3 regions of the Arthrobacter sp. NPDC056886 genome follow, and region 3 is predicted to be linked to each of the others. Evidence: riboswitches for the same ligand, from Rfam matches in the RefSeq annotation. Region 3 holds a riboswitch; each other region holds the start of a gene.
What was found. A riboswitch is a leader RNA that binds a small molecule or an ion and turns the genes downstream of it on or off. The one in region 3 is predicted to bind cyclic di-AMP.

Region 1 (5,011 bases), on a different contig from region 3:
ATTTCCTACCTCCGCAAGAAGGTCGACGTCAACCACGCGCCCATGATCCACACGGTCCGCGGCGCCGGCTACGTCCTGAAGCCGGCGGACTGATCCGTGCCCACGCTTTCCGGCATGACCCGCGTCCCCGGACGCGACTGGCGCAACCCGTCCACGTGGCATTTGCGCACCCGGCTGGTCCTCGTCGCCATGGCGCTGCTGGTGGCCATCTGCGGCGCTATCGGGCTGTTCAGCTATGCCTCGATGGACCTGTTCCTCACGCGGCAGCTCGATGACCAGCTCAGCAATGCTTCCCGCCGCTCAAGCGACTTCGGCCGTCCCGCGTCCGGCAACCCGTCCGGCCGCCCCGACCCCCTCGAAGCCCGGGGGCAGGGCGTCGGAACGCTGAACGCCCGCATAGAGGACGGTGAGGTCAGCAGAGCCGGCTTCCTGGCCGGGGACGCCACTCGCAAAAGCCTCTCCCCCGACGACAACGCGGTCCTCCTGGCGCTCACCCCGAACGGTGTGCCCGTGGACCGGACCCTCTCGGCCGGCGCGTACCGGCTCACCGCCGTACGGGCACCCTATGGCGACGTGATTGTCACCGGACTTCCGCTGGCAGAAAAGGACAGCACGCTGACCTCGCTGATCTGGACCATGGTGGTGGTCTCCGCCGGCGGACTCGTGCTGATCGGGCTCGCTGGCACGGCCCTGATCCGGCGGACCATGAAGCCGCTGGAACAGCTCTCCGAGGTGGCCACCCAGGTCTCCCGCCTCCCGCTGGACGCCGGCGAGGTGGCGCTGGGGGTACGCGTCCCGGCGTCGGCGGCCCATCGCGGAACAGAAGTGGGCAGCGTGGGCTATGCGCTGAACAAGATGCTGGACAACGTCTCCAGTGCCCTCGAGGCCCGGCAGGAGAGCGAGATGAAAGTGCGGCAGTTCGTCGCCGACGCGTCCCACGAACTGCGCACCCCGCTTACAGCCATCCGCGGCTACACGGAGCTGATGCGGATGACCGAGCATTTCACCCCCGACGGCGCGAGATCCCTCGCCCGAGTGCAAAGCCAGTCCGAGCGGATGACCACGTTGGTGGAGGACCTGTTGCTGCTGGCGCGCCTGGACGAGGGGCAGCCGCTCAAGATCTCCGACGTCGATCTCACGCAGCTGGCCATCGAGACGGTGAGCGACGAGAAAGTCATGGCACCGGACCGCATCTGGCAGTTGGAACTTCCGGAGGAGCCCGTGGTGGTGCGCGGTGACGCGACCCAGCTGCACCAGGTCCTCGCCAACCTCCTGTCCAATGCACGCAAACACACGGCTCCCGGGACCAAGGTGGTCACAGGCGTCATGCGTTCGGCGGACGGCAGCGCCGTGGTCACCGTGACGGACAACGGCAACGGCATCGCTCCGGAATTCGTCGGCAAGGTCTTCGCCCGCTTCGCCCGGGCCGACGCGGCGCGCACTAATCCCGCAGCCAACGCCGCAGCTAACTCAACCGTCGTAACGGCGGGGGCCCGGTCCGGGGCCGCCGCACGCTCGGTTTCCGGCGCGGATTCCCGTGCTGCTTCCGGCAGCCCGGCCGCCAGCAGCCGGGGTTCGGGCACGGCCACTGCAGCGCCGACCTCCGAGGGCACGAGCGGGTTGGGTCTGTCCATTGTCCAGTCCATCGTGGACGCCCACGGAGGGACCGTCGAAGTCACCTCCCGGCCGGGCCGCACGGAGTTCGCCGTGCGGCTGCCCGCGGCGCCGCCGTCGGCGTAGCCAGCCACACGAACCGCACGTCGGTATCCCCCGGGTATCCGGCGCAAGCCGACACCCCGCCGCTGTGACTCCTGTTACCAAAATGTGACTTAAGCGTTTGGGTCCTGTAGCGTCTTAGGAGTGCGCTGCCATTGGTGCCGCATATCCGGATGGACGCCAAACTCTGCCGCTTCCCGGATTCCGCTAGAGCAGGCAGAGGCGGGGGACCCAGAGTTCCCGGGCATTCTGCATTTCATGCGCCCTCGGGGTGAAGCCGACACGTGATGTTCCGTGCGGCCGGATGACCTCATCCGAACCCGACAGCTAACTTCGCCGGCGTTGAGAGGCCATCATCATGACTGAATTCCAGGTACAGCCGCGCCCTGACGGCGATTCCCCTTCCAGCTCCACCAAGTCGCGCCACCGCGCCGAACCGGCCACGCAGGCATCCGCCCTGTCCAGGCTGGCCACCGGGCTCGGCATCACCGGCCGCCGCGCCGCCGTCATCACCGCCGCCTGCGCCATGCTGGTGGGGGGCGGCGCTGCCGCCCAGGCGGCAGAACCGGGCGCCCACACGACGAAGGTTGGCAGCCAAACGGCCACTAGCGCCGACCCGCTGGCCAAGCTCAACTTCGAACGGGTCGAGATCGTTGCGCCCACTATTCAAGCGGACCACAGCGTGGCAGCCAAGGCCCCGGCGGCTAAGCCCGCCAAAGCAACCGCCCCGGCTGCAGCGGCTCCCGCCAAGACCCCGGCTCATGCGGCCGCTCCCGCCAAGGCTCCCGCACCCGCCAAGGCCCCGGTTCGCGCAGCCGTACCCGCCAAGGCCCCCGCTCCCGCCAAGGCCCCGGTCGCCATCGACGATCCCGCCGGCGCCCAGGCCTACGCCGCGGCCCAGCTGGGCCGCTATGGCTGGGCACCTAACCAGATGCAGTGCCTGCATAAGCTCTGGACCAAGGAATCGGACTGGAAGACGACTGCCACCAACGCCAGCAGCGGCGCCTACGGCGTGGTCCAGTCCCTGCCCGCCTCGAAGATGGCGAGCGCAGGCGCCGATTACAGGACCAACTACCGGACCCAGATCAACTGGGGCCTGAACTACGTCAAGGAACGCTACGGCTCCCCCTGCGGCGCACTGAACTTCCACTACGCGCACAACTGGTACTAAACCGGCACTAGCCGGCCCACCAAGGGAGGCCCCGGATCCACATGGATCCGGGGCCTCCCTTTTTGCGTCTCCCCGGCCGGACCTGCCGCACTGGCCGGACTTCCACAGCACCCGCACAGCCTGACCATAAAGCCCACATATGGGCCGCCGGGAAAGTTGAGCCATGACATCCACAGACCAGGCCACAGGAACCCTGCCCCGCTCCACGGCGACGCCGGCCGGCCCGGCGGCACCGGCTGCACGGTCGGGGCTCGCCCTGACCGACGCGCCCGTCCCGGCCCCGTCGGCCGGGCCACTTGCCGGACCCGGCGGCCGGCGCTCAGCCATTGACACGCGTACCAGCACACCCGTGCTGGACATCACCATTCCGGTCTTCAACGAAGAACGGGATCTCGAAGCCTGCCTGCGCCGGCTCCATGCGTACCTTCTCGGCGCCTTCCCGCACTCCTTCCGAATCACTGTGGCGGACAACGCCAGCACCGACGGAACGCTCAAGGCGGCGGAACGCGTAGCCCGCGAGCTGCGCGAAGTGAAGGTGGTCCATATGGCCGAAAAAGGCCGCGGAAACGCGCTTCGCAAAGTGTGGCTTGCCTCGCCGTCGCCGGTCCTGGCGTACATGGACGTGGATCTGTCCACTGATCTGGCCGCCCTCGGGCCGCTCCTCGCGCCGCTCATTTCGGGGCACTCCGACCTAGCTATCGGGACGCGGCTAACCCGCAACTCGCGCGTGGTCCGCGGACCCAAGCGCGAATTCATCTCGCGCAGCTACAACTTGCTGCTGCAGTCCCTTATGGGCGCCCACTTCAGCGATGCGCAGTGCGGTTTCAAGGCGATCCGGGCGGACGTGGCACGGCAGCTGCTCCCCCACACGCTGGACAACGCCTGGTTCTTCGACACCGAGCTGCTGGTCTTGGCAGAAAAGTGCGGCCTGCGCGTCCACGAAGTCCCGGTGGACTGGACCGACGACCCCGATTCCAGCGTGGACATCGTCCAGACTGCCCTCGCCGATTTGCGCGGAATGGCCCGGTTGAGCCGGGACCTGGTTTCGGGCCGGGTCCCGGTGCCCGAACTGCGCGCCGCCCTGGCCCGCGGACCGCTGCCAGCCGCCTCAAGGACCCAGGAACAAAGCTCCGGCGGAAGCCTCTTCGGGCAGCTCGTACGCTTCGGCAGCATCGGCGTCGCCTCCACCCTGGCCTATCTGGCGATTTTCCTGCTCTGCCGCGGGATCATGGACCCGCAGCTGGCAAATTTCCTCGCGTTGCTCACCACCGCCGTGGCCAACACTGCGGCCAACCGTCGCTTCACGTTCGGAATCCAGGGCAGCAGCCAGGCGGCACGCCACCATTTCGAGGGACTGCTGGTCTTCGGGATCGGGCTGGCCCTGACTTCGGGCGCCCTGGCCCTGGTGCACGCCGCGTCGGGAGCGGCACCCGACCGCTGGCTTGAACTGCTCACAGTCACCGTCGCCAACCTGGCCGCCACAGCCGTGAAATTCCTGCTCTTCCGGCTGGTGGTCTTCCGCCACAGGCCCAGCCGCACCGTTCCCGTGCCCGGCGCCACGAATGCTGTTCCGGCGCCCGGCGCCCCCGATGCTTCCCTCCCCCGCACAGAAAAGGCCAAGTAAATGACGGCAACCATCAGCCCCACCACCGGAGCCCAGTCCGGCTCTCCGGCCGGCAGCCCGCCGGCAGCACAGGAAACGCCCGGCACGGTAGCAGGGGACGCCGGGACGGCGCCCCGCCCGCCCGCAGCCCACTTGTCCGCAACCCACCCTCCTGCAACAACCCAGAGCCGCCGGAACCGCCTGCTGTTCGGGCCGCAGGCCCGCTGGGTGCGGCCCTCGGCGGCGCTGCTGCTGATTGTCACCGCGGCGTTGTACCTGTGGAACCTGGAAGCCACCGGCTACGCCAACTCCTTCTACGCCGCGGCGATCCAGGCCGGGACCAAGGACTGGACCGCGCTGCTGTTCGGTTCCCTCGACGCCGGCAATGCCATCACGGTGGACAAGCCGCCGGCCGCCCTCTGGATTCCTGCCCTCGCCGGACGGATCTTCGGCTTCTCGGCACTGAGCATGCTCATTCCCCAGGCACTCATGGGAGTGGCCGCCGTCGGGCTTCTCTACTT
Region 2 (5,011 bases), on a different contig from region 3:
CTTCGTCCCCATGGTCAGGACGTTCGCCCCGCTTACCGCCGGGATCGCGCGCTATGACTACAAGTCCTTCACCCTCTGGAACATCGCCGGGGCTGCGGCATGGGCCGTCTCCGTAACGATGCTTGGCACCTGGTTGGGACACTTTGACCTCGTCGCCAAGAATATTGACGTCATTGCAGTGGCCATGGTCCTCATCTCCGTGGTGCCGTGGGTGGTGCAGCTCCTCAAGCGCCGCCGCAACAGCCGACGCTCCGACCACCCCACCGCAGGCACTACAGCAGGCGACACGGCCGGGGGAACCGAGGACGGACTGCGGACTGAGGAAATGGCCGCGGAAGAATAGCTGTCATGACTACCGCTGACCGCCCGTCCCTGCTGCTCGTGGAGGACGACGACGTCCTGGGACCGCTCATCGCCGAGCTCCTGGACCCGGATTACCGCGTCCAGTTGGTCACCAACGGCCGTGAGGGCCTCCACCGCGGGCTCACCGGGACCTGGGATGTCATGGTGATCGACCGCGGGCTGCCGGTAATGGACGGCATCGCCCTGATCGCGGCGCTGCGGTCGCAGGGCATTGCCACGCCCATCCTGATCCTGACCGCGCTGGGCGATGCCGACGAAAAGGTCAGGGGCCTGGACGCCGGCGCAAACGATTACGTGACCAAGCCGTTCGACGCCGGCGAACTGGCAGCACGCCTGCGCGCACTGACGCGCACCTTCACTTCTCCGGCCCCGGCACGGGTGATGATCGGGGACTGGGAACTGGATTCGACGCAGCGCACTGTCCGGTCCGTGTACGGGCAGACGGTGTCGCTGACGGCGAAAGAAGGCCAGCTGCTCGCCGCCCTGGCCGCGGAACCCGGCCGCGTCTTCACCCGGGACGAACTCCTCACTGCGTACTTCCACCCCTCGGATCAGCCCGGCGTGATCGATACGTATGTTCACCACCTGCGCCGGAAGATCTCCAAGGCCGTCATCCGCACGGTGCACGGCCTCGGCTACCAGATTGGCGATGCTCATGAGTAACGGCGGAAACGGCGGAAATCCGGACCACTCCATCCTGCGCAAGGCCTCGCTCAAGGTCGCGCTGCGGATCAGCGCCGCGTGCGCGGTCATGGTCATCGGGCTGCTTGCCGCCACGGCGCTTTACCTCCTAAATCAACTGGCCCATCCCGAAATGCCAGGCTCCGCGGCGGCCGGGACGGCCTACGCATACTTGGATTCCAGAGATGTCCTCGAAGCCATGGTCATCGCCGGGGTGGCGGGAATCTTGCTCGCAGGCATCGTCGGGTGGCTCAGTGCGCGCAGCGCCATCCGCCCCCTCGGTGATGCTCTGGCCAGGCAACGGCGCTTCGTCCAGGACGCGAGCCACGAATTGCGCACACCCTTGACCATCCTGGACACCAGGATCCAGCTTGCCCAGCGCAACACCGTGCCCGGCTCCAGGCAAGGCCAAGACCTTGCCAGTATCCGGGAGGACGCAGCAACGCTGACCGGGATTGTCAACGAACTGCTCCTCGCAGCAACCGCGGAAGCCCCGGACCGCTCCGCACCGCCTGCCGACCTTGCCGACGCTGCCGCCAGCGTCGCAGGCAGCCTCCAGCAGGTCGCGGACCAGCGTAAGGTGCGCCTGAATTTCGTGGCCGATGCCCGGCCGCTGGCCCGGATCGAGAAGAATGCACTGAGCCGTGCCGTACTTGCACTGGCGGACAACGCCCTTGCCCACACGCCTGAGGGCGGCCAGGTGTCCATCACGACGTCGATCGAGCAGAGCCGCGCCGTCATCACCGTGGCGGACACGGGGACCGGCATCACCGGCGTCGATCAGGCCCGAATCTTTGATCGCTTCGTGCGGACCGCCAGCACTGACGCTTTACAGGGACAGCGGAGCTTTGGGATCGGCCTGGCCTTGGTGCGGGAGATCGCCGTCGCTGCCGGGGGCACCGTCGAGGTGGCCGCGACGGGTGCCGAGGGCACGGTCATGAAATTCACGCTTCCGCTGGCCGGGCACGGAAACCCCTGAGAACCATATGCACAGAAAAGACCGGCGATCGATTGCCCCCAAGGGAATCGATCGCCGGTCTTTCCGGACTGTCTGGCCCTGGAAGGGGCAGTGCGGCTTAGGCGCGGACGAAGGTCACGCCGCCGGTCGCGGTGAGCCAGGACAGCGGGTGGACCATCGTCTGGTTCTTACCGTTCATGCCGCCACTGACCACCTGGCCGTTGCCGGCGTAGATGCCAACGTGACCGGACTGGACCACCATGTCGCCGGGCTTCGGGGCTGCAACGATGGTTCCGAGGCCAAGGAAGGCCCGGGGACCGATGTCACCGACAGGCTTGCCCGCGGCGCCAAGGGCCTTTTCCACCATGGCGGTGCAGTCCTGGGTGATGCCCACCTGGCTGTACGCGGCCGAGAGCATGATGGCGTTGCGTCCGGCGGCAGCGGGTGCCGCGGCAGGCGCTGCCGGAGCGGACTGCACCTTGATGGTTGCCTTGGGTGCAGCGGCCGGTGCTGCTGCAGGCGCAGCAGCACGGGCAACGGCGGGGGCCGCGGCGGGAGCCGGCGCCGCGGCAACGGGCTTTTCGATCACCGGTGCTGCGACCGTAGCTACCGCCGGGCGGTCAAAGCTGATCTTGACGCTTGAATCGGCGTTGACGGGAGCACTGACCAGTGCGTTGACGTCAACTTTGGACGCCGGAGCGGAGTCGCGCTGCGCAGGTGTTACGGCTGCGTTGGCTGCCATTCCGCTGGTGAGGACCAGGCCGGATGCGGCGGCGAGGACGGCGGCATGGCGCGCAAAAGTATTGATTGAAGACATGAGTGTAGCCTCTCCCAGTGCCTGCGAGGTGAGCTGTCGGATTCGGATGGGAGTCACCCGGCCGCACTCCCGGGCCCGTCGCTGCGGGCACTGTGCGGCTTCACCCCAAGACCTGCGTAATCAGCAGGCCAAATGTGGTTTCCCCGTCTCTGCCGGTAGTTGATGCGAGTTATCCCCGGGCCGCGGCAGAGTTAGGCAATCGGCTGGGGAGCGCCCGTATCGGAGACAACAGGCGCCTATCCACCGTAACGCGAACCGCATGCAAATGTCACATTCAGGTAACGGCGGCCACACTACGGTCCCTCATTGCCCATGGGGCGGCGCCGCATCCGAACGTAGGATGATGCCATCAGCACCACGCCGGAGCGGAGGCCCGAAATGAACAGCCACTGTGTCGCCATCTGCCAGCTGAGTAATCAGCCCCACGCGGATTTCGACGTCAACACCGAGCTGCTGATCCTGGACGGCCGGGACGTTCACGTGACCACGTGGGACGCGGAACCGCGCGACGGCGGCTTCGACGAGCACGTCCTCAATGATCGGGTGGACGCCCTCGGGTACATGGTTGTCAATGACTGGGCCTTCCTGGACGGGAAGGCCTACGCGGTGGTGGAGCGGCGGTCAGGCCCGGTACCGGCCCGCGGCGGCGAGCCGTGACATTCCTCTCCCTGGCGCTGATCGCCGTCGTCGCCCTGGCCGGCCCCCTGCTGGCGCTGCCGGTGCGCTGGCGGTTGCCAGTGGTTCTGGGCGAACTGCTGGCCGGCATCGCGATCGGACGCTCAGGGCTGGGCTTGGTGGACCCTGCGGACCCGACGTTTATTCTGCTGGCCAACATCGGGTTCGCGCTGATGATGTTTGTGGCCGGGACCCACGTTCCCGTGAGGGATCCCCAGATCCGCTCCGCCCTCGGCCACGGCTCTCGCCGGGCTATTGCGGCCGCAGCGGCAGCGGTGGCGGTCGGAACCGGCATCGGCCTGCTCTTCGGGACTGGACATGCTCCCCTCTACGCAGTGCTGCTGGCGTCATCGTCGGCCGCCTTGGTTCTTCCGATCATCGATTCGCTGCGGCTCGGCGGACCCCATGTCATCGCCATGACCGCGCAGGTGGCCATCGCGGACATAGCCTGCATTGTGGCGTTGCCGGTCCTCGTGGACCCGCCGCACGCAGGCCGCGCGGCGCTGGGCGTGCTCACGGTGACCGGCTGCGCGGTGGTGCTCTATTTCGTCCTGCGCTGGCTCGATCGAAGGGGAATCAACGGGCGCATGCACCGACTTTCGGAAAGCCGCAAGTTTGCCCTCGAGCTGCGGATCCAGCTGGTCGTCCTCTTCGCCCTGGCCGCAGTCGCGACGTGGAGCAACGTGTCCGTGATGTTGGCAGGCTTTTCCCTCGGCCTTGTGGTGGCTGCCGTCGGCGAACCGAGGCGGCTGGCCCGGCAACTGTTCGCCCTCAGCGACGGTTTCCTGGGGCCAGTGTTCTTCGTGTGGCTTGGTGCATCACTAACGCTCAAGGACTTGGCGGGGCATCCGGACATGATCGCCCTCGGACTGGCCCTCGGAGCCGGGACCCTGCTGACGCACGCCGGCCTGGCCTTCCTGGGGCTTCCGCTGCCCCTCGGGGTGTTGTCGGCGGCCCAACTCGGCATACCGGTGGCGGCGGCGAGCATCGGCACGCAGCTTCAGGTCCTGATCCCGGGCGAGGCTGCGGCCCTGCTGGTCGGCGCGCTGGTCACCATAGCCGCGAGCGCCGTCGCCGGCTCGCGGGCGGCGAGGACATTCGCGCTGCCCGCAAATGCCGGTGGCAGGTCCGGCGACGCCGGCAGCGCCGTCGGACCGGGAGATCCCGGCGGTCCGGGAGATCCGAAAATCTGAAAGTGCGGACGACGGGAAGCCCGAACGGCCGGCAGCCCGAACCAGGTCCGGGCCGGCGCCACCACCCGGGTCTTCACCCACCAGCGGAGGTGAATTGCAGCTCCGGCCTCCTCGTTGCCATCTCGGCCAAGACCCGGGAAACCGCGTCCCGGACCACAGCGCCGTCGCCGTCGTCGAACGGCCCTTGAGTCTCGCCGAGCACCGCATTGGCGTGACGGACAAATCTGTCCCAGTCCCCCGCACCCGCGCGCAGCGCCTGCAGCGGCGAGAGCAGCGCGGCCCGGCGCAGCCAGGCATCGGGCTCGCGCATCCATCGGTCCAGCA
Region 3 (5,011 bases):
AGGACAAGGACGAGCGCCCGGCGGAAGGTGATGACCGCCAGGGGTTCATATCCAGCATTCAGAACGAGAGTGCGCATCCGCATACCTCTTCACGGCCGCACCCGCCAGCGGCACGAGGGCCGGCTGCCCTCTGCATGGTCGGGCTATGGATCGATTACACAAGAGTAAACACTCGGGTGCCGGATCACCGAATATTTTTTCATCGGCGATGTCCTCAGCGCGGAAAGTTCACTGCACGGGAACGCAAAAGACCCCCGCCGACAGGCGGGGGTCTTTCGAAGGTGCTGGAGGTCTTGCTTAGCCGCCGACGCGGATGAAGACCGGGCCGGAGCCGACGTTTACGCTATACAGCGCGGTGGTGCCGCCGTTCCAGCCGCCGTGGACTGCCATGCCGTTGCCGACGTAGACCGCGATGTGAGCCATGCCCACGCCACCGTTCTGGTAGTAGGCGAGGTCGCCCGGGCGTGCCTCGCCGGCGCTCACGGTGCGGCCGAGGGACAGGTAGCCTGCCGGCCAGCCGTGGTAGTGGATGCCGGCCGCGGCCAGGGCGTTGGTGGCGAGGGCGGTGCAGTCCTGCGCCACGCCGATCTGTGCGTAGGCAGCGGCGGCGATGGTCGCGCCGGAGCCGCTTCCGATGCCGGCGGGGGCCTGGGCTGCGACGCCGCCGCTGACGGCAGCCTCGGTGCCACCGGCGCGGGTGGCCGTGGAATCCTGGACCTTCACGACGGGCTTGGGAGCCTCGACGACGGGAGCCGGCGACGTGGTCACAGCGGGCTTCTCGTAGGAGATCGCGATGGTGGACGCGGCCGAGATGGTGGCCGGAGCGGCGGACTGGACTTCCAGGGCCGAAGCGGAGGTGGATTCGCGCTGAACATTGGTCTCAGCAGCGTTGGCTGCGATTCCGCTGGTCAGAACCAGACCGGAGGCTGCGGCGATGACCGCGGCCTGACGGCCCATGCCGCCGGCGTTGTCGCCGACAGCCTTGGCAATAACAGCCAGCGAGTTGGTCTTGGTGACCTCGGCGCGGTGCCGTGCAACGGTTGCACGAGTAGTCATTAAGTTCTCTCTTTCGTGATCCTTGGACCGCGCGCTTTCGGGCACGGTTTGAGGACGCTCCGGCATCTTGGGGGTACGCCGGATCGCCCCGAAATGGGTTACTTAGCGAAGGGTGTACTGCGAAGACGCGCCAAAAGCGGAAACTGCATGCTGTCCGGACTCGGTAGAGATTGAGCCTGCGGAACGTGATCCCATCCGGGCGCCGGCAAGGGCGGCACGTGATGTGGATTCCAGCGGGCTCGAAAGAGCCTCGCCGGTGCGCATGCGCGCAAAATTGTGGCGTGAAGACACGAAAGTAGCCTCTCCCAATGCCTACGAGGTGAGCTGTCGGATTCGGATGGGAGTCACCCGGCCGCGCTGCTTCCTGGGAAGCTTTGCGACTTAACCCCAAGGCCTTCTTTCGAAGGCCAAAATTGGTTCCCCCGCCCCTGCCAGACGATGTAATGCGAACGGACCTTGAGCGGTGGCAGAGCTAGGCAATCCACTCAAGAGCGCCAACTTCGGAAAAGTTGGCGTGCTTCAAACCCTACAGGAGTCCGGGCCCAATGTCACATTCAGATCACGGCGTGTCACAAGCACTTGAGAGCGGCCCATCGTCTATTTAGAGCCAGCCGAGGGGGTCAACGACGTCGCCGTTGACCATCACTTCAAAGTGGAGGTGGCAGCCCGTGGAGGCGCCGGTGGTCCCGCTCATCGCGATGACGTCACCGCGCGATACCTTCTGGCCAACTTTGACCGAGGCCGAGGACAGGTGGTTGTACGTGGTCTCAAGGCCATTACCGTGGTCAATGACCACCCGGTTTCCACCGCCAAAGGGATGCCATCCGTTGAAGGTCACGGTGCCGCTGGCCGCTGCATGGACCGCCGTGCCGCACTGGGCAGCGAAATCCTGGCCGCGGTGGAACTCCCCCGCGCCTCCGGTGATTGGGCTGACACGGTAGCCGTAGGGCGAGGCTGTGACCAGATGATCCAGCGGCGCGCCAAGGGTGCCGGCCGAAGCCGCGCGGGTGATACTTCCCACAGACTGGGCGCTGAGCAGCTGCTTGAGCTTCCCATCGGGGTCGCCCTTGGTGGTGACGGCGGTGCGGCTGAAGTCGACCTTTGCGGCCGCGGCGGCCGTGACATCCGGCTGCACGGCAGCGGACAGAGCGCCGGATCCGGCGGTATTGGAGGCCATCACCGGGCTCGTGACGGGGACCGTCACGGTAAGAACCAGACCAGTTGCGGCCAGGGCGATCCCGGCCTTCTGGCCGACCCCGCTGGCCGAGGCAAACTCCGTTACCTGGCGGAACGGACTGCGCCGGCGACGCCGTTCATCGCGGTGCGCGTCGCGCGGGCGGTCGGCCATATGCTCGACGACGGGACGCGGCTCCGGAGCGGGACCGGTCGCGCGGCGACGGCCCCTGGCGGTCTGGGTGGTCAAGAAGGGTTCCTCTCTGGATAGCCTGCGAAGTTAGCTGTCGGATTCGGGTCAGAGAGATCAAAGACCCGGTCCGCCGTTGCAAGCAGCCAGGCACAGGGGCATCCCAGGGATACTTCGGTGGAAGCTGCTTGCCGCTGACGGACTTCACCCCAAGGCTGCTGAAGCAGCAGCCGAAAGTGGTTCCCCCGCCCCTGCCAGGAGATGGTTCCGCGACTGATCCGCTGGCAGGGCTCGGCTTCGGATCAGGTAACGCTTTGGTATCGGTACTGGCCACTAACTATAGGCGATTAAGCCGCCCGGTAATAAATCCGTAACCGCAATTGTGCAGAACTCATGGGTCGTCCCATGACCAACGAGTTGTGGCTGGTCAGGCCACTGTTACGAAGACGTGCGCGGCAACCTCGGGCGGGAGCTCCAAGGCGCCCTCGATATCGGGGACGCGGACCGAGATGTACTCCCCCACCCGCTCCAGCGACAGAAGGGCGCCAGGGCGGATTCCACCCTCGTCGAGCTGGGTGAGAAGCTCCGGCTCCACCTGGATCGGTTCCGCAAGCCGGTTGACCGTGATCCGCGAACCAGCACCGTAGCCGGCCATGGCCTCCAGCAGGTTCACGGCCCTGTCAGTGGGGGCACCATTGGGCACGCCGCCAAGATCCGCAAGCCCCGGGATGGGGTTTCCGTAGGGCGAAACTGTCGGGTGGTTGAGCATCTCGTAGATTCTGCGCTCGACGCGTTCGCTCATGACATGCTCCCAGCGGCACGCTTCCTCATGGACGTAGGCCCAGTCGAGTCCGATCACGTCCGCAAGCAGGCGCTCCGCAAGGCGGTGCTTGCGCATGACGCCGATTGCGCGTTTCCGCCCTGTTTCGGTCAGTTCAAGATGCCGGTCGCCCGAAACAACCACAAGCCCGTCACGTTCCATGCGGCCGATGGTCTGGGAAACAGTGGGGCCGGAGTGGCGGAGCCGTTCGGCGATGCGGGCGCGGAGGGCAACGATGTTTTCTTCTTCAAGTTCCAGAATGGTCCGAAGATACATCTCCGTGGTATCGATCAGATCCGTCATTCAGCTCAGCTCCTCGAGCGCAGTCCTAGCGTCATTCCCACCGTACCGCGTGCGGGCTGCATGCAGGATGCGCCCTGGCGAGAACCGCCGTATGTTCGCATGCCAGCCTAGCCTATTTTGAATTACTCCGGATAATTTTTCGTTCGGCCTGGGACTGTCCTCCCGGTATCGCAGTCCGGCCGTTCCCGGGCGTCTCAATGACCGGACTGTGACAGGGCTTTTTCCGTATCGCCGGGGACTGTCAGGCAGAATAAAACAGGCAGAATGAATAGGGGTGTCCGTTGTAGCCATCCCTGCCAGGCCACCTCCCAGCCACGCTACGAACCAGCCGAATATTGGAGCCTCTGTGAGCGACACCAGCATCACGATCCCCGCCAACCTCCTGCCCAAGGACGGACGGTTCGGCGCCGGTCCGTCCAAGGTCCGACCTGAACAGATGGATGCCCTCGCTGCATCGGCGAAGCTGCTGGGGACCTCGCACCGCCAGGCCCCGGTGAAGAACCTGGTCGGCTCGGTACGCAGCGGCCTCAGCGAATTCTTCCGCGCCCCCGAAGGCTATGAAGTGGTGCTTGGAGTGGGCGGTTCCACCGCGTTCTGGGACATCGCCAGCTTCGGACTTGTGGAGAACAAAGCGCAGCATCTGTCCTTTGGCGAGTTCGGCTCGAAATTTGCCTCGGCCACCAACAAGGCGCCATTCCTCGCCGAGTCCTCCATCATCACGGCCGAACCCGGCACCCGACCCGCCGCCCGGGCGGAGGCCGGCGTCGACGTCTATGCGTGGCCGCAGAACGAAACCTCAACCGGCGTGGCCGCCCCCGTCCAGCGCGTCGCAGGCGCCGACGAGGGGTCGCTGGTGCTGGTGGACGCGACCTCGGCGGCGGGCGGGCTGGACGTGGACGTGACGGAGTCCGACGTGTACTACTTTGCGCCGCAGAAAAACTTCGCGTCCGACGGCGGCCTGTGGCTTGGCCTGTTCTCCCCCGCGGCGCTTGAGCGGGCGGCCCGGATCAAGGCCGGCAACCGCTGGATCCCCGACTTCCTGGACCTCCAGACGGCGATCGACAACTCCCGGCTGAACCAGACCTACAACACACCGGCACTGGCCACCCTGGTGACCCTGGATGCCCAGGTGCAGTGGCTCAACGCCAACGGCGGCCTGGACTTCGCGGCCGGCCGGACCGCGGACTCCGCCGGCCGCATCTACCGCTGGGCCGAGGCGTCCGGCTACGCCACGCCGTTCGTGGCCAAGGCCGAGGACCGTTCCAACGTGATCGCCACGATCGACTTCGACGAATCGATCGACGCCTCGGCCATCGCCAAGGTGCTGCGCGCCAACGGCGTCGTCGACACCGAGCCGTACCGCAAGCTCGGCCGCAACCAGCTGCGCATCGCCACGTTCGTGGCGATCGAGCCGGACGATGTCTCGGCGCTGCTCGAGTGCATCGATTTCGTCGTGGCGGAACTGAAGA

Region 1: linked by a shared signal. The riboswitch ahead of ACFRJ8_RS16195 (hypothetical protein) and the one ahead of ACFRJ8_RS18510 (M23 family metallopeptidase) in region 3 are both predicted to bind cyclic di-AMP.
Region 2: linked by a shared signal. The riboswitch ahead of ACFRJ8_RS03740 (hypothetical protein) and the one ahead of ACFRJ8_RS18510 (M23 family metallopeptidase) in region 3 are both predicted to bind cyclic di-AMP.

Annotation. Positions count from the first base shown of each region.
Region 1 covers NZ_JBHUBT010000009.1:81,277-86,287, forward strand. The annotation lists gene ACFRJ8_RS16185 (response regulator transcription factor) at 1-93, shown strand, start outside; gene ACFRJ8_RS16190 (ATP-binding protein) at 115-1,740, shown strand; cyclic di-AMP (ydaO/yuaA leader) riboswitch at 1,885-2,070, shown strand; gene ACFRJ8_RS16195 (hypothetical protein) at 2,075-2,887, shown strand; gene ACFRJ8_RS16200 (glycosyltransferase) at 3,051-4,511, shown strand; gene ACFRJ8_RS16205 (glycosyltransferase family 39 protein) at 4,512-5,011, shown strand, end outside.
Region 2 covers NZ_JBHUBT010000002.1:133,776-138,786, forward strand. The annotation lists gene ACFRJ8_RS03725 (DedA family protein) at 1-343, shown strand, start outside; gene ACFRJ8_RS03730 (response regulator transcription factor) at 349-1,026, shown strand; gene ACFRJ8_RS03735 (sensor histidine kinase) at 1,019-2,023, shown strand; gene ACFRJ8_RS03740 (hypothetical protein) at 2,121-2,819, opposite strand; cyclic di-AMP (ydaO/yuaA leader) riboswitch at 2,824-2,994, opposite strand; gene ACFRJ8_RS03745 (hypothetical protein) at 3,198-3,476, shown strand; gene ACFRJ8_RS03750 (cation:proton antiporter) at 3,473-4,687, shown strand; gene ACFRJ8_RS03755 (DNA alkylation repair protein) at 4,761-5,011, opposite strand, start outside.
Region 3 covers NZ_JBHUBT010000011.1:49,321-54,331, forward strand. The annotation lists gene ACFRJ8_RS18500 (HNH endonuclease) at 1-77, opposite strand, end outside; gene ACFRJ8_RS18505 (NlpC/P60 family protein) at 298-1,056, opposite strand; cyclic di-AMP (ydaO/yuaA leader) riboswitch at 1,352-1,535, opposite strand; gene ACFRJ8_RS18510 (M23 family metallopeptidase) at 1,658-2,479, opposite strand; cyclic di-AMP (ydaO/yuaA leader) riboswitch at 2,484-2,696, opposite strand; gene ACFRJ8_RS18515 (metal-dependent transcriptional regulator) at 2,847-3,542, opposite strand; gene serC (phosphoserine transaminase) at 3,889-5,011, shown strand, end outside.